2 linked regions of the Roseibium sp. Sym1 genome follow. The protein of the gene in region 1 interacts with the protein of each later gene in a pairwise test. Links are inferred from orthologs where the notes say so. Each region holds a gene or a part of one and is shown in the gene's direction. Other genes may lie near its edges. The genes, in order: hypB and O6760_RS04355.

Region 1 (6,068 bases):
CGATCTCGGCGTCGAGGCCCGGCCGCGGGTCGCGCCGCTTGGTGAAGACGACACCATTGCCAGCCTCGAAATGACGCTCGGCCGCTACGAGACCGGCCGGCCGAACGCCGCCGATGCCTTTCGGCATGGCGATAGCCGGTTGCTTGCCGGGGACGGCTGGTCCGGTCCGGTCGACTTCGAAGCCGAAGTCGCCGAACTGGTCGCACGGCCGGCGGAGAAGAGCTGATGTGCCTGGGCATTCCCATGCAGGTGATCTCGTCGGATTTCGGTTTCGCGCGGTGCCGGGCAGAGGACGGCGAGCACGAGATCGACGTCCGCCTTGTTGGCAACGTTCAGCCCGGGACCTGGGTCCTGACGTTCCTGGGCGCCGCGCGCGAGATCATGGACCCGGTATCGGCAAGACGCACGAGAGATGCGCTCAAGGCGCTTGAACTGGTGATGCAGGGTGAAACGGATGTGGATCACCTCTTTGCCGATCTGGTTGCGGCAAGGACGGATGAACCGGACGTATCCCCCGAAAAGGATTTCAAGGAAAGGACAAGCGATGCATTCACCGCTGCTGACATCGATCATTGAACGCGAAGCGTTGCCTGTCGTTGACGAGACGACCCTCGACAGGCTTGCAACGGATGCGGCGTTCTCGATGGTCTTTTTTCCGGGTGATGCCGAGCGCCTCGCCGAGAGCAACGATGTGGCCGTGATCCTGCCGGAACTCCACAAGGCGTTTTCCGGAAACATTGCCGCGTTCGTGGCCGATCGCGGCAGCGAGCGCGAGCTCCAGCGCCGGTACCGCTTCAACCGTTTCCCGAGCCTCGTTTTTCTTCGGCACGGGCACTATCTGGGCGTCATCCAGGGGGTGCGGGACTGGGCCGACTATCTCAACGAAATTTCCGAGATCCTGAGCCGCGAACCCAGCGACCCGCCGCCTTTCAGGTTTCCGGACGGCTGCGGCGCGCCGGCCGGCGTTCACACCCACTGATCCTCGGCGAAGGGAGAATGACCATGAGCACTATCAATGATCCTTTCGACGGGCCGATGACCGGCCCCCTGGTCGGGCCCGGCAGCCAGCCGCAGGACGAGGACGGCGGTGTCCTGGAATACATGCAGATGCCGTCCGGCATGATGACATTCGAGGCACCGGATCTGCCGGAGCCGGAAGAGACCGGCGGTCTCTCGGACGGGTTGGGCGTTCTGGAAACTCTCGTTGGTCACTTGAAGGGATATGACCCGAAAGGTCCTGCCCGCCGTCTCGATCTGAGCCATCTGGAGCCGGCGAACCTGGATCTGGTCAACCAGGCGCTCGGCGAGGGCGAAGTCTCCGTGATCGGCGGCGCGCATCTGCAGGCGCAGGAGTCCGTTCTGGCCGGCGTCTGGCGCGTCCGGCGCACGCCCGGCGGCGAATATCCGGCGGCGGACTATGTCGAGGTCGGTGCCTTCCCGACGGAGGTTCTCGACTCGGTCTTCGAAACGGCACAGGACGCGGTCACGATGCCGGACACGCTCGGCCCGAATATCTTCAACGCGCCGCCGCTCGTTCCGGAAATCAATGAGCACGTTGCCGGGTCCGGCGAGGCATCGGGACCGCATGTCATCAACCTGTCGCTGCTGCCTCACACGGAGGAAGACCTGGCCTTTCTCGCCGAACGGCTGGGCCCGGGGAGTGCGACCATCCTGTCACGCGGTTATGGCAATTGCCGGATCTCCTCGACGGGCACGAAGAACACCTGGTGGGTGCAGTTCTACAATTCCCAGGACGCGCTGATCCTGAACTCGATCGAGATTGTGCGGGTGCCGGAAGTCGCCTGCGCGGCGCCGGAGGATATCGCCGATTCCGCCGAGCGCCTCGAGGAGATCCTGGGAGTCTACCGATGAGCGACGGGTTCTTCGCCGGGTCCTATGGCGGTGACGATCGCAAGATCGGGCCGGCAACCCGGCTGGAATGCAAGATCTGCTGGCATGTCTATGACCCGGCCGAAGGCGACACCTACTGGCAAATCCCGCCCGGTACGCCGTTCGCGGCCCTGCCGGAGCACTGGAGCTGCCCGGAATGCGATGCCGGCAAGGCGGGATTCATGGTTCTGGAGGAGGGCTGACATGAGCGATGCGGCGGAAGTCACCGAGACGGTCGAAAGGTGTTTCCGTTCCATCCGGGAGACCCGCATGGAGGGAATCCCGATCTTGAATGATGTGCTGGAGGTCGAGCTTTCGGGCCTGCGTCCATGGGAGGGCTTCTGGCTCGGAACGCTGCTGACGCCCTGGTTCCTGAATGTCATCCTGCTGTCCGTCGATGCGGGGGATGAGCGTATTCCGGCCGGGACCAAACGCTGCTTCCGCTTTCCATCCGGGTCGTACGAATTCATCCGCGGGGAGGAGGGCGACGTCGGGCCTTACTGGATGTGTTCCCTGTTCTCGCCCGTCTTCGAGTTCTCCGATCAGGAGACCGCCCGCGCCTGTGCCTTGGCCGCCCTTGATGCCCTGTTCGAGGCGGAAGAGGCCCCCGGCCGAAGCGACGCCGAAATGGCGGCCATCTGGCGCGGCGAACTGCCGGACCCGCAACCCGATACCGACAACAAGCCGGACGAAGAAGACGAGGTCGATGAGGTTGCCGAACCGGTCGCCGTCGAACTCAGCCGTCGCAGCCTCCTGACCGGCCGCAGAAACCGGGAGGCCCCAAATGAGCCTTGAGGGGCATGTCGATATCGTGCTTCCGCGCGATCCGGACAACCCGGTGCAGGTAGCGTTGAAGGAACCTGCGAACGTGTCCCGCCTTCTGTCCGGTCGAACCGCCGCGGAGGTCATCCGGATCGTGCCGTCCCTGTTTTCCCTTTGCGGCACGGCTCATGCGGCGGCTGCCGCGGCCGCGCTCGAAAGCGCTGCCGGCCGGGTCGCGGACAGGGACACGATGGCTCTCCGGGAGTGCCTCGTGCTTATGGAAAGGGTGCGTGAACACCTGCTCCGCATCGCCCTTGACTGGCCGCTTCTGGCAAGCGAGGCCCCGGATATCAAGACGGCGCAAAGCGCGATGTCGCTGCTTTCGGAGTTGCGAAACGCACTCGATCCGGAAGACGTCGTCTTTCTTGACCCGAAGGCGAAAGCCGGTGACAGGGACACCGGCCGGACACTTGTCGCTTCGGCCGTCGCGATTGCCGAAAGCAGGATCTTTCAAGAGGAACTGTCCGCGTGGCGGAACCGGCGGGATCAAACCTCCCTGGGTACATGGGCCGCGTCCGGGAAGACCGTCGCTGCCCGCCTTCTTGGTGCACTCCTGGCCTTCGACGCGAAATGGCCCGGAACCGGAGCGCCGCAGTTCCTGAATGATTTTGAAATGATCGAGCCGGTTGAGAAAGCGGATTTCGTCCCGGAGACATCCCCGCTGGAAAGACGGCGTGATCACCCTCTCCTGGCGTGCGGGCGCGAGCCGACACTGGCGACCCGTTATCTCGCCCGTCTTGTCGACCTTTCCGAAACGCTCAAAGAGTTACAGGACCTGTTTGCGGAAAATCATCGCTTTTTGATCTCGCGAAGGAGAAAGTGTCCGAGAGGGGTCGGTTTTGCGGAAACGGCACGAGGGCGCTTGACCCATGTCGCGAAGCTGCGGGACGGTATGGTCGAGGACTACAGGATCATATCGCCAACGAGATGGAACTTTGCGGACCGGGGCGTCGCGTCCCGCTGTCTCGGCATGTTGTCCGGAGGATCGGATGAAGAACGCATTGAACGGGCCGGTCTCGTGATTGGGGCGATTGACCCCTGTGTCCGCCATACGGTGAGGATCCACTGATGCACGAAATGTCGCTCTGCGAGAGCATTCTCGGCATCCTGAACGAACAGGCGGAAAAGGAAGCCTTTTCCAGAGTTGACCGGGTCTGCCTGGAAGTCGGTCCGCTGTCCGGCGTGGAAACGGATGCGCTCCGCTTCGGCTTTGACGTTGTCATGCGCGGCAGCATTGCTGAAACAGCCCGGCTTGAAATTGTGACCCCGCCTGCCATGGCCTGGTGCCTGCCTTGCGGGGTAAATGTTCCGATCAGCGAACGCTTCGACCCCTGCCCGGAATGCGGGTCGCATCAGTTGCAGGTGACGAGCGGCGAGGAACTTCGGATCAAGGAACTGGAGGTGTCCTGATGTGTACTGTCTGCGGTTGCGGCGACGGAGAGGTCCGCGTGGAAGGGCCGGACAAGGCGAAAGGCGGTGACAGTCACCACCACGCCCACAGGCATGGCCACCATCATTCTCATGAACATGGTCATGAACATGGCCAGGGCGATCACCACCACCATCACCACTATGGCGAGGGCGAGGCCGGAGCTTCGGTGCCGGGCATGAGCCAGTCCCGGATGATCCAGCTGGAACAGGATATCCTCTCCAAGAACAACGCCTATGCGGACGCCAACCGGCGTTATTTCACGGACCGGGGGATTCTCGCGCTGAACCTTGTCTCGAGCCCCGGCTCCGGCAAGACGACGCTGCTTGTCGAAACGCTGAAGAAGATCGGCACGTCGCGGCAATGCTATGTCGTCGAGGGGGACCAGCAGACCGCGAACGACGCGGACCGGATCCGGGCGACCGGCGTGCCGGCGCTTCAGATCAACACGGGCAAGGGCTGTCATCTCGACGGGCACATGGTCGGACACGCGATAGACCACCTGACCCCGCAGGAGGGCAGCTTCGTTTTCATCGAGAATGTCGGCAACCTGGTCTGTCCGGCGGCCTTCGACCTTGGCGAGGCGCACAAGGTCGCGATCCTCTCCGTCACCGAGGGCGAGGACAAGCCGTTGAAATATCCGGACATGTTCGCGGCAAGCGACCTGATGCTCCTGAACAAGACCGATCTGTTGCCGCATCTCGATTTTGATGTCGATGCGGCGGTTGAAAACGCGCGGAAGATCAATCCACGGATCAAGGTTCTCAATGTCTCGGCACGCAGCGGCGAGGGGCTGGATGACTGGATCTCGTGGATCGAGGCCGCACGCGCCATGCAGCTGGCCGGACGCCCGGTCCAAAGTGCGGCGGAATAGGAGGGGCGCATGTGTTTGGCAATACCGGCCAAGGTGGTGGAACTGGAAGACGGAGACATGGCCGTCGTCGCCCTTGAGGGTGTCAGGAAACGCATCTCGACCGCGCTGGTCGAGGACGTGGCGATCGGCGACTACCTGCTGGTCCACGTCGGATATGCGCTCCACAAGGTCAGCCCTGAAGAGGCCAGCCGGACCCTTGCCCTGATGGCGGAAGCCGGGGTCCTTCGGGAGGAGCTGGAAGAGATTACGGGAGGCGAGCAATGAAATATGTCGACGAGTTCCGCGATCGCGAGCTTGCCAAAACCGTTGCCGAGGCGATCCGCCGCGAGGCGCGGCCGGAGCGGACCTACAACATCATGGAGTTCTGCGGCGGGCACACCCACGCCATCTTCCGCTATGGCGTGAAGGACCTGATGCCGGAAAACGTCCGCTTCGTGCACGGCCCGGGCTGCCCGGTCTGCGTTCTGCCCGTCCGGCGGCTGGACGATGCCGTGGAGATCGCAGAGCGCCACGGCGTGATCCTGTGCACCTACGGCGACATGATGCGCGTGCCGGGCACGAAGCAGCGCAGCCTGATCCGGGCGAAGGCGGACGGGGCAGACATCCGCATGGTGTATTCCACCCTGGATGCCCTGAAGATCGCGCGTGACAATCCGGACCGGGAAGTCGTTTTCTTCGCCATCGGTTTCGAAACGACCACGCCGCCGACCGCCGTCGCGATCAGGCAGGCGGAAAAGGAAGGTCTCCGGAATTTCTCGGTCTTCTGCAACCACGTGCTGACCCCGTCCGCAATCAGCCACATTCTTCAGTCTCCGGAAGTCCGGGAGCTCGGAACGGTTCGGATCGACGGGTTCCTCGGACCCTCCCATGTCAGCTCGGTCATCGGATCGGAGCCCTACGAGTACTTCGCCGAGGAATTCGGCAAGCCGGTCGTCATCGCCGGGTTCGAACCCCTCGACGTCATGCAGTCGGCCTTGATGCTGATCCGCCAGATCAACGAGGGCCGTCACGAGGTCGAGAATGAATACACCCGCGTCGTGACGCGGGAAGGAA
Region 2 (16,273 bases), 1.5 Mb from region 1 along the record:
GCGAGGTGGCGCAGGGCATGGGCCTGACCATGGACGTGCGCACACGGGTTGCGGATCTCGACGTCGCCGACCGCCAGATGATCGCGATCGCACGGGCCATGGCGCGCGCACCAAAGCTGCTCATTCTGGACGAACCGACCTCTTCCCTGTCCGCCTCCGAGGCCGAGCGCCTGTTCGCGCTGATCGACCGGCTCAGGGCGGAAGGCGTCGCCATTCTCTACATTTCCCACCGCATGTCCGACATCCGCCGGGTTGCGGACCGGATCGTCTCCATGCGCGACGGCGCGATCTCCGGTCTCTTCGAGACGGAACCGCTCGACTATGTCGGCGCGGTCAATGCCATGCTCGGCCACCAGATGACCGAGGTCGATATCGACCCGGTGAGCGGCGGCAAGGCCGTCCTGGAACTGGACGGCCTGCGACTGTTCGAGGACAGCCCGGCCATCAGTCTGGCTGCCCGCGAGGGTGAGGTGATCGCGGTGACCGGGCTTCTGGGCAGCGGCACCACCGAACTTGCCGAGATCATTTTCGGCCTCGCCGCGCCCGCCGGCGGCAGCATGCGGCTCGACGGCACGCCCTACAGTCCCTCCGGTGCATCCGATGCCGTTGCCAGGGGCGTCTTCATGTCGCCAAAGGACCGCGCGGTGAACGCGGTGGTGGCGGATTTCGACATCGCCAACAACATGACCCTGCCCTTCCTGAAGGCCTTCAGCCGGTTCTCCTTCCTGAGCGAGCGCGCGCAACGGCAGGCGGCCAGCGACATGATCGACAGGATCGGGGTTGTCTGCCAGAGCGACCGGGACGGCATCGGCACCCTGTCCGGCGGCAACCAGCAGAAGGTGATGATCGGCCGGTGGCTGCTCAAGGCCTCGCGTGTGCTGCTGCTGGACGAGCCCTTCCAGGGGGTCGATATCGGCGCGCGCCGCGACATCGGCCAGTACATTCGCCAGAGCGCCGCGGGGCGCACCACGCTCGTCTTCGTCGCGGAAATCGACGAAGCGCTCGAAATCGCCGACCGGATCATCGTCCTGAACGAGGCCGAGATTGCCGGCGAATACATCAACCGAAATGTCGACCTGAACAGCCTTGTCGCCGATGTCTCCGGTCCCGGCCGGCCCCAGACCAACGGCGCGGACCCGGATCAGGCACAAACGCAGGTCATGGCGGGATAACAGCACCAGATGAACAAGAACGCACTCGAACTCGCCATCCGATACGGTTTCCTCGTCCTGCTGTTCGGGCTGGCCGTCTTCTTCAGCCTCTATGCCAGCGGCTTTGCCAGCCCGCGCTCGGCCGTCTTCATCTTCCAGTCGGTCGCCATCACCGGCATCCTGGCGCTCGGCGTCACCTGCACGCTGGTGGTCGGCGGTTTCGACCTGTCGATCGGCTCCGTGGCGACCTCCGCCCTGATGCTGTCCGCCTATTCCATGGTGATCCTGGAGCAGTCCGCCTTCGTCGCGGTGGTTCTGTGCCTGGCGATGGGGGCGTTTGTCGGCCTCGTCAACGGGCTGCTTATCGTGAAGATGCGCGTGCCCGATCTCCTGGCAACGCTCGGCATGATGTTCCTGCTGATCGGTCTGCAGCGTATCCCGACCCAGGGCAATTCCATTGCCACCGGCATGAGCCTGCCCGACGGCTCCGTTGCCGAAGGCACGTTCTCGGCGGCCTTTCTCTGGCTCGGACGGCACCGGTTCGACCTGTTCCTGGACCGGCTTCTCCCGGTCCCGGTCGTGGTCTTCCTGCTGATCGCCCTGATCGTCTGGCTGTTCCTGGGCTACACCCGCCACGGCCGGTTGATGTATGCCATCGGGTCCAACGAACGCGCGGCGGGCCTCGTCGGCACCAATGTCCAGCGCTACAAGATCATTGCCTACATGATCTCAGGCATGCTCGCCTCCGTCGGCGGCATCCTGCTGGCCGCGCGGCTCGGCCGGGGCGACATTGCCTCCGGCAACAACCTGCTGCTCGACAGCGTCGCTGCTGCCCTGATCGGCTTTGCCGTTCTGGGCGCTGCCCGCCCGAACGCGTTCGGCACGGCAGCGGGCGCGCTGTTCGTCGGCATTCTTCTCCAGGGGCTCACGATGATGAATGCCCCTTACTACATGCAGGATTTCGTCAAGGGCGCCGTGCTCGTCGCCGCCCTCGTTTTCACATTTTACCTGTCTTCGCGCCGCGGCGGCAGGCGAACAGCGTGACGCCGAAAGAGCGCCACTCAGAATGGGAGGAAGCAACATGTTGAGACGTGAATTCATGAAGCTCGCGGTCGCCGCCGGGCTGGGACTGTCCGGGGGCAACGTCGCGCTCGCGGCCGACATGCCGGCACCGTTCGACAAGCCGGAAGACGTCAAGATCGCGCTGGTGCGCTACCTGTCGACCGGCGATTTCTTCCAGTCCTATCTTTCCGGCGTCGAACGCCAGGCGGAGGCCCTCGGGGTCGACCTGCGCGTTCTGGACAGCCGCCAGGATGCCGCGCTGCAGGCCGACATGGTCGACCAGGCGATCGCGCTCGGGGTCGACGGGATCATCATCCAGCACGGCCTGACGGAATCCATGAAAGCCGCGGCCCAGCGCGCTGTCGATGCCGGCATCAAGGTCGTCGCCTTCGACGTCAATGTCGAGAACGAAGCGGTTCCACAGGTCGAGCAGTCCGACTACCTGCTCGGCAAGCTGGCCCTGGAACAGGCCATCAAGGACAATGGCGACAGCTTCACCGCCGGCTATGTCTACGTGCCGGGGATTGCGCCGCTCGACCGCCGCGACGTCGCCTGGAAGGAAGTCAAGGAAGCCAATTCGGGCATCACCGAAGCGGCCATGTTCGGCACGCTCGACAACCCGATCGCCAACTCGGTCGCCAACCAGGCCCGGTCCGTCCTGCAGGCTAACCCGACCATCAATGTCGTGTTCGCGCCTTATGACGAATTCGCCAAGGGCGTGAAAATCGCCGTCGACGAGGCCGGCCTCAACCAGGACATCTCGATCTATTCCGCGGATGTGTCGACCGCCGATATCTCCGCGATGCGCGAACCCGATTCCGCCTGGAAGGCCACGGTCGCGACCAACCCGGCAGTTGTCGGCGAGGTCTGCGTGCGCACGCTCGCCCTGATGCTGGCCGGCGGCGACCCGGGCAAGCAGGTGGTGGTGCCGCCGACCCTGATCACGCAGGCGTTCCTGAACGAGCAGGATGTCAGGAACATGGACGACCTCGGCAAGAAGATGCCTCAGTTCCAGCACGCGGACGTTTCCGTCGCCGAATGGATCCCGCTGCCCGCGCGCTGATCCCGCAACCGCAGTTGGGCGACGCGCCACGCGCTCGTCAATCCCGCAACCAGCAAGCCCGGCATTTCTGCCGGGCTTTTGTTGATTGCGCCCGAACGCGCGGGCCTGCGCACATGAGCCGGCCGAAATTCCTGGAACGGCGGCCCGGCATGCTCCGGGGCTCACTTGACGACCTGGGTCGTCCAGGTCCCGTCGGCGTTCAATGTCACATCGATAACCGAATACCCGCTCGAGAAATCACACAAAGCGGCGGCGACGCTGGAGCTGGCAAATTCCAGCACCGAGCCGGGAAGCGTGTTCCCCGTTGCCACATAGTATTTGTGCAAAGGCTGACACTCGGTGACGCTGTTCGGCATTGCGTGGACGAAGTTCGAGAGCGTGACGCCTCCGTTGACATTGACCGCGGTGCCGATGTTGTAGATCTTGGGCGGTGCGAAGGCGGGCATCGTGATCCGGAAGGCGCCTCGCTGCACATCGAACCCGGCGGTTGGCAGAGACAGTCCGAGCGGCGTCACGCTCGCTTTCGTTGTGTCCAGGGAAGACCCCGAGCCGCCCGAAAGTTCGATCGGCCGGCTTGCCGAGGCGAATCCCGAGGCAGCCCCGATAACGGGTGAGCTGGTTGCTTCCTGGAGCCCGGCATAAAACTGCGCATCGATCTGGAAGGTCAGAATCGACCCGGTCTCTGCATAGCTTCCCAAGGCCTGACTGTAGAGGCTGTTGCTGTAAACCACAGGGCTTCCAGAGAAAACAGGCGGCTGTTGGAAGATCGTAAAATAATTTGTCCGAGCCTCGTTGTTTTTGACATTAATCGTGTAAACACTGCCCATTATTGCACCTCCCCGGAAAACCAGATCCTGGACGGACAGTGCTCGTCACGAGGGTCGCACCTCTCCAGCCCGGGGAAGCCTAATGTACACGCCTGGGAAATTCGACCTGTAATTGTCTGGTCGGAAAAATCTACTTTAGCGCGGCAGCGGGGACAGGTCGCTGCAGGCCCGGACCGGGCGGTGGTCGCCTCGGCTTCGCGGGCGCCGCCCCGATGCAGGTTCAGGTCTGAGGCAAAAGGATCGGCTCGAAGAAGTCCGCAAGTTCTCCATGGGCGTCAAGCGGCAGCACGTCGGCGACATACTGGTCCGGCCGCACGATCACCAGGCAGCCGGCCTGGCGGTCGATGCAGCGCAGGTCGAAGATGTCGGGGCCGTTTTTGAGGTCCGGGCAGAACATCTTCTCGTAGTCGCGCAGACCGTAGCGGCCCTTGGCCGGCAAGAGGGCCGGATGCATGTCCTCAGGGGAGAGATCGCGAAAGCCCTGCTGGAAGACTGCGCGCAGATCGATGATCGAATCCGGGTCCTCTCCCGGCTTTGTGTGTCTGAGGACCGGTGACGCCGGCGCGGTTTGCAGAAAGTCGCACAGACCGTGGATTGCCGAGCTCTTGTCCGCCGGATCTCCGGCACCGGCAAAGGCATAGAGGCGCCAGCGGCCATCAGCACTGACTGTGTGGCCGAGCTGCAGCGGCTTGCCGTCGGCGAGGCGGACCACCGGTGCCGACTGGAACCGCATGCCGATGGGGAAACCCGTGGCAAGGTGCTGGTATGTTCCTGTTCCGGTCAGCAGCGACGGCTGGTAGCGCGTGGCGGTGCCCGCGGTGTAGCGGCCGTGCTGGACGAAATATTCCTGCACTTGTGCCGGCTCGACTCCGTCCGGATGCTCGGCGGATTTCACCGGGGCGCTGACCATGCGCGACCAGTCCCGGTCGAAATCGATCAGGTTCTGTGCAATCGCCTGGCGCTCGGCAGAATAGCTTGCCAGCAGCTGCGGCGCGCTGCGCCCGGTCAGGACATGGGCCAGCTTCCAGCCGAGATTGAACGTGTCCTGCATGGAGACATTCATGCCCTGCCCGGCCTTGGGACTGTGGGTGTGGCAGGCATCGCCCGCGATGAAGACCCGCGGCAGGCGCGTGCCGGTCTCCCCGTCCGAAACGTCGTCGAACTTGTCGCAAATCCGTTGGCCGATCTCATAGACCGACCACCAGGCAACTTCCTTCACATCGAGCGAGTGCGGATGGAGGATCCGCCTTGCGGCATCGATCAGATGGTCAACGGTGATGTTGCGGCTGGAAACCCGCTCGTCCGGGTTGAGCTTGTCCAGTTCCACGTAGATGCGCACGAGATAACCACCCTCGCGCGGGATGATCAGGATGCTGCCCTCGCCTGACGACTGCACCAGCGACTTGAACCGGATATCGGGAAAGTCGGTGACGGCGAGCACGTCCATCACACCCCAGGCCTGGTTGGCGCTGTCGCCCTTGAGCTCCCGGCCGAGAGACTTGCGCACCGTGCTGCGTGCGCCGTCGCAGCCGACGACATATCTTGCCCGGACGGTTTCCACTTCACCCTCATGACCGGCATCGGTGCGCTCGAGCCGGACCGTGACGGCGGTGTCGCCCACGGGCGCGGCCGCGTCGATTTCCAGCCCTGCAAGACGGCGGGAATAGTTGGGTTCCAGCCGGTTGGGCGAATTGCGCATGATCTCCAGGTAGAAATCGTGCACCCGGGCCTGGTTCAGGATCACATGCGGGCATTCGGACAGCCCGTCCTCGACATCCTGGACCCGGCCGCTGCGGGCAATCACCTGCGGATTGTCCGGGTCCGGCTTCCAGAAGGTGACCTCGTTGACCTGGTAGGCTTCCTTTTCCAGCCTGTCCGCGAATCCGAAGGCATGGAACATTTCCATGGTGCGGCAGGCGACCCCGTCCGCCTGGCCCAGTTCCAGCGGGCCGGGTTTCTGTTCGACGATCCGCGTGCGGATGTCCGGAAAGGCCGAGAGCTGCGCCGCAAGGGTCAGCCCGGCCGGGCCGCAACCGACGATCAGAACGTCCACCTCCTCCGGGAGCGTGTCCGTATCGGCACGCGCGGCCGGGTTCCGGGTTTCCTCGAAGATCACCGGATCGCCGGTCTGAAAGCCGTTGAGGTGGAATTGCATCGCGCCGTCTCCTCGCCCGGTCCCACGGACCGCCCGCCTGCCGGGCAGGCGGTCCGTCAGCCGTTTCATGTGGTTGGTGGCCGTACGTCCGCCTCGGAACGACGACCCGTTTTCTTGATGGGGCCACGCGAAAAGGTGCCGGTCTTTGCCGCCGGTATCGGCTTCCCGCTTTCGGCTTTCCGCCTTCGATGCACGAACAGGCATCGACAGCGGATAATTATGCAGTATACTGATGATCAGTATGCTGTCAAATATAATCAGCATACTTCCTTTTTAATTGCCGGGAGCGCACAGTGACAGACCTCAAGGACATGCCGGGCCACTTGATCCGCCGGATGCAGCAGATTGCCGTCGCCGTGTTTCATGCGGAAGTGGAAGAGACCGGCATCGATATCACGCCGGTGCAATATGCGGCTCTCGTGAGGGTCGCGGGGAATCCGGGCATCGACCAGGTGACCCTTGCGGGCCTGATCGCCTATGATCGAACCACCATTGCCGGCGTGGTCGACAGGCTGGTGCAGAAAGGCTTCCTGACACGAGAAGTCAGTGCGAAGGACCGCCGGGCCAAGGTCCTGCACCTGACGGGCGCGGGCGAACACGCCCTGAACGTGCTGACCCCGGCCGTGAAAAAAGCGCAGTCGGTAATGCTGCGTGGTCTTGACGACACCGAGGCCGGCGAATTCATGCGACTGCTGCGAAAGGCCATGGAAGCCGTGAACGACCTCAGCAGGGCGCCGCTGCGCGGGCTGCCGCCGAAAGACTGAGCGCCTCCACACGCTGGTCGGGGCCTTGCCCGCCGCCCTTTGACATTTGCGGCCACTTCTTTAGGCTGGACGGCACGACGAGCACCTGCATAGACGCGGCCTCAAAACTCACCCACAAGACAGAATTGCGATAGGCACCATGACCGAAGCCAAAGCCGGCGACACGGTTCAACTTCATTACAAGGGCACGCTGGACGACGGCTCCGTCTTTGACAGTTCCGAAGGACGGGACCCGCTTGAATTCACAGTCGGCTCCGGACAGATCATTCCGGGTCTCGACAAGGCCATTCCGGGCATGAAGGTCGGCGACGAAAAGACCGTCCGGATCGAGGCGGACGAAGCCTACGGGGCCCACAACCCGGCAGCACGCCAGGCCGTGCCGCGGTCGAACATTCCGGACAACGTACCGCTCGAAGTCGGCATGCAGCTCCAGGCCCAGACCGAAAACGGCCAGATGATGACCGTCGTTGTCGCCGAAATCGCCGAAAACGAAGTGGTCCTGGACGCCAATCACCCGCTGGCCGGCAAGGCCCTGACCTTCGCCATTCAGCTGACCGGGATCAGCTGATCCGGTTGGAGCGCAATGACAAAGGCCCCGCATTCACCTGCGGGGCCTTTTTTCTTGCATGCACGGCAAGCAGGTTCAGCCCTGGCCGCGGCGGGCGTCAGTCCATGTAGATGCTGCCATTGGCCTTCTCGACTTCCGCCTTGAAGCTTGCCAGCAGTTCGTTGGCCTTCGGGTCGAGATTTTCCGCGACATGGGTCTCGAAGGCCGGCTGGGCAGCGGCGGCCATTGCAGCGCGCTGGTCGGCGGAGAGCGCCGTCACTTCCATCTTGTCCATCAGCCCGGCAAGGCCGCGGTCGGACGCTTCAATGATGCGCGACAGGCCGCGGCTTGCCGAGACGCAGCTCTCGGCCGCGTAGCGCAGGGTCTTCTGCTGGTCTTCGGTGAGGCCTTCATAAAAGTCCCGGTTGACCATGAAAGTGTAGGGCGAGAACAGGTGGTTGGTCAGCGTCAGGTATTTCTGCACTTCCGAAAACTTGGCGAAGGAGATGATCGGCACCGGGTTCATCTGGCCGTCGATCACGCCGGTCTGCAGGCCGGAATAGACCTCGCCCCAGGAGAGCGGGTAGGCCTGGGCGCCGAGCGCCTGGACGATGGTCTGGTGAGACGGCAGTGTCATGGTACGGATGCGAATGCCGTCGAAATCCTCGACCGAAGCGATCGGCTGCTTGGAGTTGGTCACCGCGAAGAAGCCACCCGTGTCCGGAAAGCCGAGCACGACGACATCTTCGAGCGTCGCCTCGATGTCTGCAGCAAGCGCCTTGCCGAAGGCGCCGTCGAAGACTTCATAGGTCGCCGCGTTGTCTGCGAAGGCGAAGGGCAGGTTGAGAACGTCGATGCGCGGGTAATAGCTGGCCAACGCGCCGGTCGAGGTCAGCGTGGCCTGAAGCACGCCGTCGCGGACATGCTGGACGTGTTCGGCGGCGGAGCCGAGCTGGTTGGACCCGAACACTTCCACGTCGACGGCGCCATTGGTGTCGGCCTCGACGATGTTGGAGAACACGGCCGTACAGGCGTGAGCCGGATTCTCGAACGGATCGGTCTTGTTGTCGTGCCCGAACTTGAGCACCTTGCCGTCGGCAAGCGCGCTTCCGGCCATCAGCGATGCGACGAGGCCCGCGGCCAGTCCCTTGGCGATGGTTTTCATGTCTCTCTCCACTTCCTCTGTCAGGTTTTTGGTTTTGAGGTGTTACGGGACGAACCCGAAGGCGCGCGGCAGAAACAGTGCCGCGCTTTCCCAGAAGGCAAACAGGAACAGAACGGCCACTTCCGCGGCCAGGAACGGCCCCAGCTTGATGGCGATCCGTTCCAGCTTTTCTCCGGTGACCGATGAAAGAACGAACAGGCAGGCGCCGACCGGCGGTGTCATCAGGGAGATGTTGAGGGCCAGCACGAAGATGATGCCCGCGTGAATAGGCTCCAGCCCGACCTGCGCGGTGAGCGGCACCAGCACCGGGGCAAGGATGATCAGGATGGCGGTGATATCCATGACCATGCCGACAATCAGCAGGAAGCCGATGATGATCGCGATCACCAGGTAGCGGTTGTCGGCCATCCCCAGGATGGTCTCGGCCAGCATCTGCGGGATGCGCTCGAAACTCATCCACCAGCCGAGAATGCCGGCAAAGGCGATGATGACGAAGATCACGCCGGTGATCCGGGCCGTGCGCACCAGCATGCTGTAAAGCGCCTTCATGGTCAGCGTCCGGTAGACGAAGGCGCCGATGAAGAGCGCATAGGCAACGGCAATCGAGGCCGCTTCGGTCGGCGTCACGACACCGCCCAGAATGCCGCCGAGGATGATCACCGGCATCAGGAGGGCGGTGAGCGAGGACACGAAAACCTGGCGGATTTCTCTCAGGTTCGCCCGGCGCTCTGCCTTGGGCAGGCTGTTGCGCGTGGCGCCGAGGGCAATCACCGCCATGCAGACGCCGCAGATGATCAGGCCCGGCAGGATGCCCGCCGCGAACAACCCGCCGATCGAGACCCCCATCAGCGAGCCGTAGACAACCATCAGCCCGGAGGGTGGAATGGTCGGGCCGATGATCGAGCCGGCGGCGGTCACCGCGCAGGCATAGTCGCGGCGATAGCCTTCCTTGACCATGGCGGGCACCAGGGTGCGCCCGAAGGCGGCGGCATCCGCGGTCGCCGAGCCGGTCAGGCCGGCGAAAAACACCGAGGCCAGCATGTTGGTATGCGCAAGACCGCCCCGGAAATGACCCACCAGCACCTGGGCGAGACGCACCAGGCGGTCGGTGATGCCGGTCTGGTTCATGATCTCGCCGGCCAGGATAAAGAACGGCATCGCCAGGAACGGGAAGATATTGAGCCCGTTGAAAATCCGGCTCGGACCGATCGCGAGGAACTGGCCGCCCCCCATGTCGATCAGACCGATCACCCCGGCCGCACCGATGGCAAAGCCGATGGGCATGCCCAGAAGAACAAAGCCGATGAAAACAGCTGCGACGATCATGCGGAGGCCTCCCCGAACGGAGGTGTGTCGAGATGTGTGCCCGCGTCGCGGATCATGGCGAGCACGGTCTGGATGCTGGCCAGTGCCGCTGCCACCGGGATGGCCGCGTAGAAAGGCTGCAGGCTGACGCCGAAGATCATCGCCTGGCGCCTGGCACCACTTTCGGCAAAGCCCAGGCCAAACCAGAAGACATAGAGAAACAGGGCCAGGATACAGAGATCGATCGCAATCAGGACCGGTCTGCGCAGCCCAAGCGGCACGCGCATGATCGCGGCGGTCAGCCCGATATGGTCGCGGCGGGCGATGCCCGAGGAGACCGCCAGCATCGCCGCCCAGATCATCAGATACCGCGCGATGATTTCCGGCCAGGGCAATTGCCAGTGAAAGAAATAGCGATCAACGACGCCCAGCCAGACATCTAGCACCAGCAAAGCCATCAGCACGGCCACAACGGCTTCAACGCCCCTGTTCAGTTTCATGCTGGAATTGGCGGCCCAGTCGCGCATGTATCCCCCACCTGCAAAATGTATCTTAATTACATTTTCAGAGGAGAAATCGCTTTTCGTCAAGCCATTTTTGTTTTTAAGTTACATTTCAACCGTGGTTTGAGCTATTTTCAGACCTGCGTTGACGAAAATCTGTAATCAAATTACAAATGCCGCAATCAGGGAGACCCGCGTGCAGGCGAAAATCAGAACGCCATCCGGCGACAGTTCGAGCGGCCAGGCCGCCATAGACCTCATCTCGGCTCTCCGCGACCATGACGGCCGCTTCCCGGCCCGGGAACAGAAGGTGGCGGACTACGTCCAGGAACACCTGTCCGACATCTCCGACATGACCATCGCCCAACTGGCCAAGGCCGCCGGCGTCAGCACGCCGACCGTGGTCCGCTTCTGCCGCACGCTCGGCTGCGACGGGTTTCGCGAGTTCAAACTGCGCCTGGCACAGAATCTCGCCGTCAGCCTGCAATATATTTCCGCCCCGACGAACAGCGAACAGGTGGCAAGCGACACCGCCATCGACCGGGTTCTGGGCGCGCTTTACGCCACGGCCAACGTGATGCGCGGCCAGGTGGACCCCGGCGTTCTCGAACAGGCCGTTGCCGGGATTTCCGAGTGCAGGCAGCTGGTGGCGGCCGGCATCGGCGGCGGATCGTCGATGGTTGCGAACGAGGCGGCCAACCGGTTCTTCCGGCTCGGCATTCCCTCCGTCGCCCTGGAGGACAGCTACCTGCTGCAGATGCGGGCGGCGACGCTCGGCCCGGACGACGTGCTGCTGTGCGTCTCGGCGAGTGGCGAGGCGGAGGAACTTGTCAGCGCCGCCGAGATCGCCGGCGGCTATGGTGCGACGACCATCGCCATCGCTCCCAAGGGATCCAGGCTCGCGCAGATCTGCAGGACCGCGATCCTGGTCGACCTGCCCGAGGACCCGGACATCTACAAGCCGACGGCGTCGCGTTACGCCCATCTGATCATCGTCGACGCCATCGCCATGTCCGTCGCCCAGGCACGCACCGCCACAACCACCGAAAACCTGCGCCGCATCCGGGCCTCCCTCACCGCCTTTCACGGCCGGACAGGTCCGCAACCGCTCGGCGACTAGGGTACAGCCCAAAATTTGCGCTTTCTGTCACCGATCGGGCCCGGCTTGCCTGAAACTGCCGTATTCTGATGCGAAAGTTTCACATGCCGATTGCATTTCCGGCAATGGTCACCCTATGTAGGTTGTTGGTTTTCAATGCTCTTGTCCGGGGACACGTAATTCATGTCTGTAGATATCGATGCGCTCGTGGATAGACGGCGGCTGAGGCGCAAGGTGACTTTCTGGCGGATCGCCACCTTTGTTGTCATCGCCATCGCGCTTGTCGCCGGCATCCTTTATGCGTCCGGCGCATCGGAATTGTCCAAGCGCACGGCCCATGTGGCCCGCATCCCGGTCGAGGGTGTCATCATCGAGGACCGCAAGGCGCTCAAGATGATCGAGAAGATCGCCAAGTCCGACGCGGTCAAGGGCGTCGTCATCTCGATCAATTCCCCCGGCGGCAGCACCACGGGCGGTGAAGCGCTCTACGAGGCGCTGCGCGGCCTGTCGGAGAAAAAGCCGGTCGTGGCGGAAATCCGCACCGTCGGCACGTCCGCCGGCTACATGGTCGCCCTTGCCGCCGACCACATTGTCGCCCGCTACAACTCGATCACCGGGTCGATCGGTGTCCTGTTCCAGTTCGGCAACATCCAGAAACTGCTGGACACCGTCGGTGTCGAGATGGAAGCCGTCAAGAGCGCTCCGCTCAAGGCCGAACCCGACTTCTATTCCCAGACGAGCCCGGAGGCACGGGCAATGCTCCAGAGCCTGGTCGAGGACTCCTATGACTGGTTCGTCGGCCTTGTCGCGGAGCGCCGCGCTCTCGAGCCGGCGAAGGCCCGTGAACTGGCCAACGGCCGCATCCTGACCGGGCACGACGCCCTGTCGGAAAAGCTCGTCGACGGCATCGGCGGTGAGGAGGCCGCGATCGCCTGGCTCGAGAGCGAGCGGGGCGTGGCCAAGGACCTTCCCGTCGTGACCTGGTCGACAAACGAGAACCTCGAGGAGCTTCCATTCTCCTCCCGTGTCTCCCGAGAATTCGGAAAAGGTATCGGATCTGTCCTTCTGGACCCGATTAATGACGCTAAGGGGCTGATTCCACGAGGTCTTACGCTTGACGGGCTCGTATCCGTTTGGCAGGCTTCTGACGCGGCAGACAATAATCACTAGGCGAGGGGGCTCTTCATGATCAAATCTGAGCTTGTTCAGCATATTGCCGAACAAAATCCGCATCTCTATCAGCGGGACGTTGAAAACATCGTCAACGCCATCTTGGATGAGATCACTGAGGCGCTCATGCGCGGCGACCGTGTCGAACTTCGAGGCTTCGGCGCGTTCTCCGTAAAGAACCGCCCCGCCCGTATCGGACGCAATCCGCGCACCGGTCAGAAGGTGGAAGTGGATGAGAAATTCGTGCCGTTCTTCAAGACCGGCAAGGAAATGCGCATCCGTTTGAACGATGGTGTGGATCACGGCGACGACTGATTGCACCTGCCGAGCGATCCCATCTAGAATGACGCCGTGATCTGACAAGTTCCGGGAGAATGCAGTGACCCGTTTCATCAAGAGCATGATTTTGTTCGCAGTCGCGGTGGTCCTGGTCCCTCTGTCCGTGGCCAACCGGCACACGGTGTCGTTGTCCCTGAACCCGTTTGATCCGGCCGATCCGCGCCTGACCGTTACCGACATCCCGTTGTTCTGGATCATTTTCGCCAGTCTTGGCGTCGGCATCGTCGTCGGTGGACTGGGAGCCTGGGCCAGGCAGGGCCGCTGGCGCAAGGAAGCCCGCGTGAAACGCCGTGAAGCCGCCAAGTGGCACAAGGAAGCCGACCAGCTGCGCGAGATGCAGACGTCCGCCCAGCCGGCGGGCGGCGTCAAGGGACTGACAGGGCCAGGCAACCGCTCGGCTGCCTGACCGGCCGATACCATGCGGATTATCTCCAGCGATGAGATCGATGCCTGCCTCGACGACAGGTCCGTGCTCGAGACCCTGCGCCGGGCGTACCGGTCCAACACCGTCGTGCCCCGGACCGCACCCATGCCGCTCACCCGGCTCGGTGGCCTTAGCGGAGCCCTGTCGCTGCAACCGGCCTGGACCGATTTCGCCGCCCAGGGAGATGTCAGCCGTGGCTATATCGGTTGCGCACTGGCGCTCGACCTTCCGGAAAGACCGGGTCCGGCGGCCAGTCTCTATGTTCTTTTTTCCGGCTCCACCGGCCAGCCGATCGCCCTTCTTGACGGCATGCGTCTGACGGTCTGGCGAACCTCGGCTCTGCACGCGCTCGCGGCAAGTTACCTGTCGCGGGAAGACACTGCCCGGCTGCTGGTCATCGGCGACGACCCGCGCCTGCCGCGCCTCGTCTCCGCCTATGCCGATGTCCGGAACCTGACCTCGATCCTGCTCGCCGGGACAGCCCCGGAAACCCAGAAACGCATTGCCGGCCTGCCCGGGCTCAAGGATGTTCATGTCGGCGTGACGAGCGAGATCCACGCCGCGCAGGAAGGAGCCGACCTCATCTGCATCGCCGGGCCGGAAAGCGGGTCCGGAACCCACCACGCACTGACCTATCTCGACCCGCCCGCAGGCTGTCACGTCGATGTGATCGATCCGACGGCACAGCTGCCGACAGACCTCCTGGAAGAGGCTCGCCTGTTCACCTCGGATCTCTCGGCACCGCCGCGGAGCGAGCTCGAATGGGCGGCAGACCTGAGGGAACTGACCCATGGCAACAAGGCAGGCCGCCGGTATTACGGCCAGAGAACATTGTTTCTCCCCGGCCCCGGCACGGGCCTTGCCGACCACGCCCTTGCCGCACACATTTTTTTGAGAACCTGACCTCTGGAACTTGCTGCGCAAGACACCACATAGCGGCGACAGGGGGTTGCGCCGAAAACGCGCACGTCGAACAAGGGCCATACACCGGCACCGGAGTGACGCGCCTGTTTTCGAAAAAAGCCGTTTTGCAAAGGAAAACGTCATGCTGACGACACTTGCTTACTCGGCAAGCCTTCCGGCGATCGCGATCGGGCTGATCTACTGCGTGTCGGCGACCACCGGGCTTGTCTATTAACGTGCCACGCCAGGGTGCCTCTTCGGAGACCTCCGCGGCTCCACGGGAAACGAAAACGCCGGCTACCATGAGCCGGCGTTTTTCATTCCGGCAGCTGTTCGACGGGCCTCCGCACGCCTGAATCCGGCCCCGGACCCGCCCGCGCCGGGAGGCCCGTAGCGTGAAGGGGCACCGTACCTCCAATGTTGACGCAGCCGCTCATGTTGCTGTCGCAAAATCATACCCGTCAGCGCAGACTTGGTCCCATATTCGATCCTTGAGCTTCGGGAGTTGGCAAGTCTACGATGGCATCGCTTTTCTGACAGGGAGCTAGGCACGGTCCAATGAGAATTCGAACTGGTCTCGATGCGACGGATATCCGCATCCTCGGCGCGGTCCAGAAATACGGGCAGCTGAGCAAGACGAAGCTGGCCGAAATCGTGAACCTGTCAGCGACACCGTGCTGGGCACGGTTGACCCGCCTGCGCGCAGAAGGTTTTATCCGCGGCTACCATGCCGACATCGCCCTCGAGCGCGTTGTCGACGTGACACGGGTTGTCGTGACCGTGTCCCTGGAACATCACCGAAAATCAGATTTCGACCGGTTTGAAAACCATATCAGGACTGTCGACGCGATCATCAATTGCGTCGCGACCGGCGGCGGCACCGACTATGTCATGACGGTTGTCACCCCCAACCTGGCCAGCTTCCAGGAGCTCATGGATGATCTTCTTGCAGCGGATCTGGGCATCGACAGATACGTGACCTATTTCGCCACGCGCCTGATCAAGGCCGTGCAGCCCAACCTTGGCAAGCTCGTATCACCGCCCAAACGCTAGGTGACGGACATGCGGAGCATATTCGACGACATGCGACGCGGAAATGACCCGATTTTCGGGCGGCGCTGCCAGTCGTTTATTTGTCACGATAGCCTAGAGCATGTCTGATTGGGCTGAGATCAGCCCTGAAAACAGTCTGCTCGGTCTGACAAAACGCCAATTTTCAGGCCACACGTTCAGACCAAAAGCCCTATTTCCTAGTGCATCAGCAACACCGCTGCGGGCCATGCCCAATGATCAAATGGGTGGAGGAAAATGATGCAAGCTCGTGAGTTCGGCTTTGGAACCCAAGTCCGGAAATCTCCCTATTTCGACGCGACCATACGTTGGGGCGCACAGGGATTTTCGGTCTATAATCATATGTATATCCCGCGGGATTTCGGCAATCCGGAGCAGAATTTCTGGAACCTGGTGAACGACGCCATCCTGTGCGATGTCGCGGTGGAGCGCCAGGTCGAGATCACCGGGCCCGATGCCGCCAAGTTCACGCAGCTGCTGACCCCGCGCGATCTGTCGACCATGGCCGTCGGACAGTGCAAATACGTGCTGATCACCAACGCCTATGGCGGCATCCTCAACGACCCGATCCTGCTGCGCCTCGGCGAGAACCATTTCTGGCTGTCGCTCGCCGACAGCGACATCCTGCTGTGGGCGCAGGGCGTTGCCGTGCATTCCGGCCTTGATGTCACCATCACCGAGCCGGATGTCTCGCCCCTGCAATTGCAGGGCCCTAAATCGGGTGA

Evidence for each region.
Region 2: the proteins of hypB (region 1) and O6760_RS04355 interact in binary tests that used the Escherichia coli proteins (3 or more experiments, as listed by UniProt). The link is inferred for Roseibium sp. Sym1 from one-to-one orthologs.

Annotation. Positions count from the first base shown.
Region 1 is NZ_CP114786.1:2,414,737-2,420,804, forward strand. The notes cover bases 3,069-6,068. They hold hypB (hydrogenase nickel incorporation protein HypB), read left to right. Parts: upstream 3,069-4,121; coding sequence 4,122-5,015; downstream 5,016-6,068. Other genes in these bases: O6760_RS11015 (nickel-dependent hydrogenase large subunit), read left to right, coding at 3,069-3,781; hypA (hydrogenase maturation nickel metallochaperone HypA), read left to right, coding at 3,781-4,122; O6760_RS11030 (HypC/HybG/HupF family hydrogenase formation chaperone), read left to right, coding at 5,025-5,279; hypD (hydrogenase formation protein HypD), read left to right, coding at 5,276-6,068. Outside these bases: O6760_RS10985 (HyaD/HybD family hydrogenase maturation endopeptidase), read left to right, coding at 1-226; O6760_RS10990 (HypC/HybG/HupF family hydrogenase formation chaperone), read left to right, coding at 226-576; O6760_RS10995 (hydrogenase-1 expression HyaE), read left to right, coding at 545-979; O6760_RS11000 (hydrogenase expression/formation protein), read left to right, coding at 1,003-1,872; O6760_RS11005 (rubredoxin), read left to right, coding at 1,869-2,093; [NiFe]-hydrogenase assembly chaperone HybE, read left to right, coding at 2,095-2,685; more of O6760_RS11015, read left to right, coding at 2,675-3,068. UniProt on the Escherichia coli protein: Involved in the maturation of [NiFe] hydrogenases. Required for nickel insertion into the metal center of the hydrogenase. Exhibits a low intrinsic GTPase activity, which is essential for nickel insertion.
Region 2 is NZ_CP114786.1:955,079-971,351, forward strand. The notes cover bases 6,060-8,875. They hold O6760_RS04355 (FKBP-type peptidyl-prolyl cis-trans isomerase), read left to right. Parts: upstream 6,060-7,161; coding sequence 7,162-7,590; downstream 7,591-8,875. Other genes in these bases: O6760_RS04345 (FAD-binding monooxygenase), read right to left, coding at 6,060-6,258; O6760_RS04350 (MarR family winged helix-turn-helix transcriptional regulator), read left to right, coding at 6,552-7,022; O6760_RS04360 (TRAP transporter substrate-binding protein), read right to left, coding at 7,688-8,734; O6760_RS04365 (TRAP transporter large permease), read right to left, coding at 8,777-8,875. In the rest of the region: O6760_RS04325 (sugar ABC transporter ATP-binding protein), read left to right, coding at 1-1,172; O6760_RS04330 (ABC transporter permease), read left to right, coding at 1,182-2,195; O6760_RS04335 (substrate-binding domain-containing protein), read left to right, coding at 2,251-3,276; O6760_RS04340 (hypothetical protein), read right to left, coding at 3,438-4,103; more of O6760_RS04345, read right to left, coding at 4,324-6,059; more of O6760_RS04365, read right to left, coding at 8,876-10,060; O6760_RS04370 (TRAP transporter small permease), read right to left, coding at 10,057-10,566; O6760_RS04375 (MurR/RpiR family transcriptional regulator), read left to right, coding at 10,739-11,662; signal peptide peptidase SppA, read left to right, coding at 11,825-12,811; ihfB (integration host factor subunit beta), read left to right, coding at 12,827-13,126; O6760_RS04390 (lipopolysaccharide assembly protein LapA domain-containing protein), read left to right, coding at 13,191-13,556; O6760_RS04395 (ornithine cyclodeaminase), read left to right, coding at 13,569-14,477; O6760_RS04400 (Lrp/AsnC family transcriptional regulator), read left to right, coding at 15,036-15,530; O6760_RS04405 (glycine cleavage T C-terminal barrel domain-containing protein), read left to right, coding at 15,786-16,273. UniProt on the Escherichia coli protein: Folding helper with both chaperone and peptidyl-prolyl cis-trans isomerase (PPIase) activities. Chaperone activity prevents aggregation of unfolded or partially folded proteins and promotes their correct folding.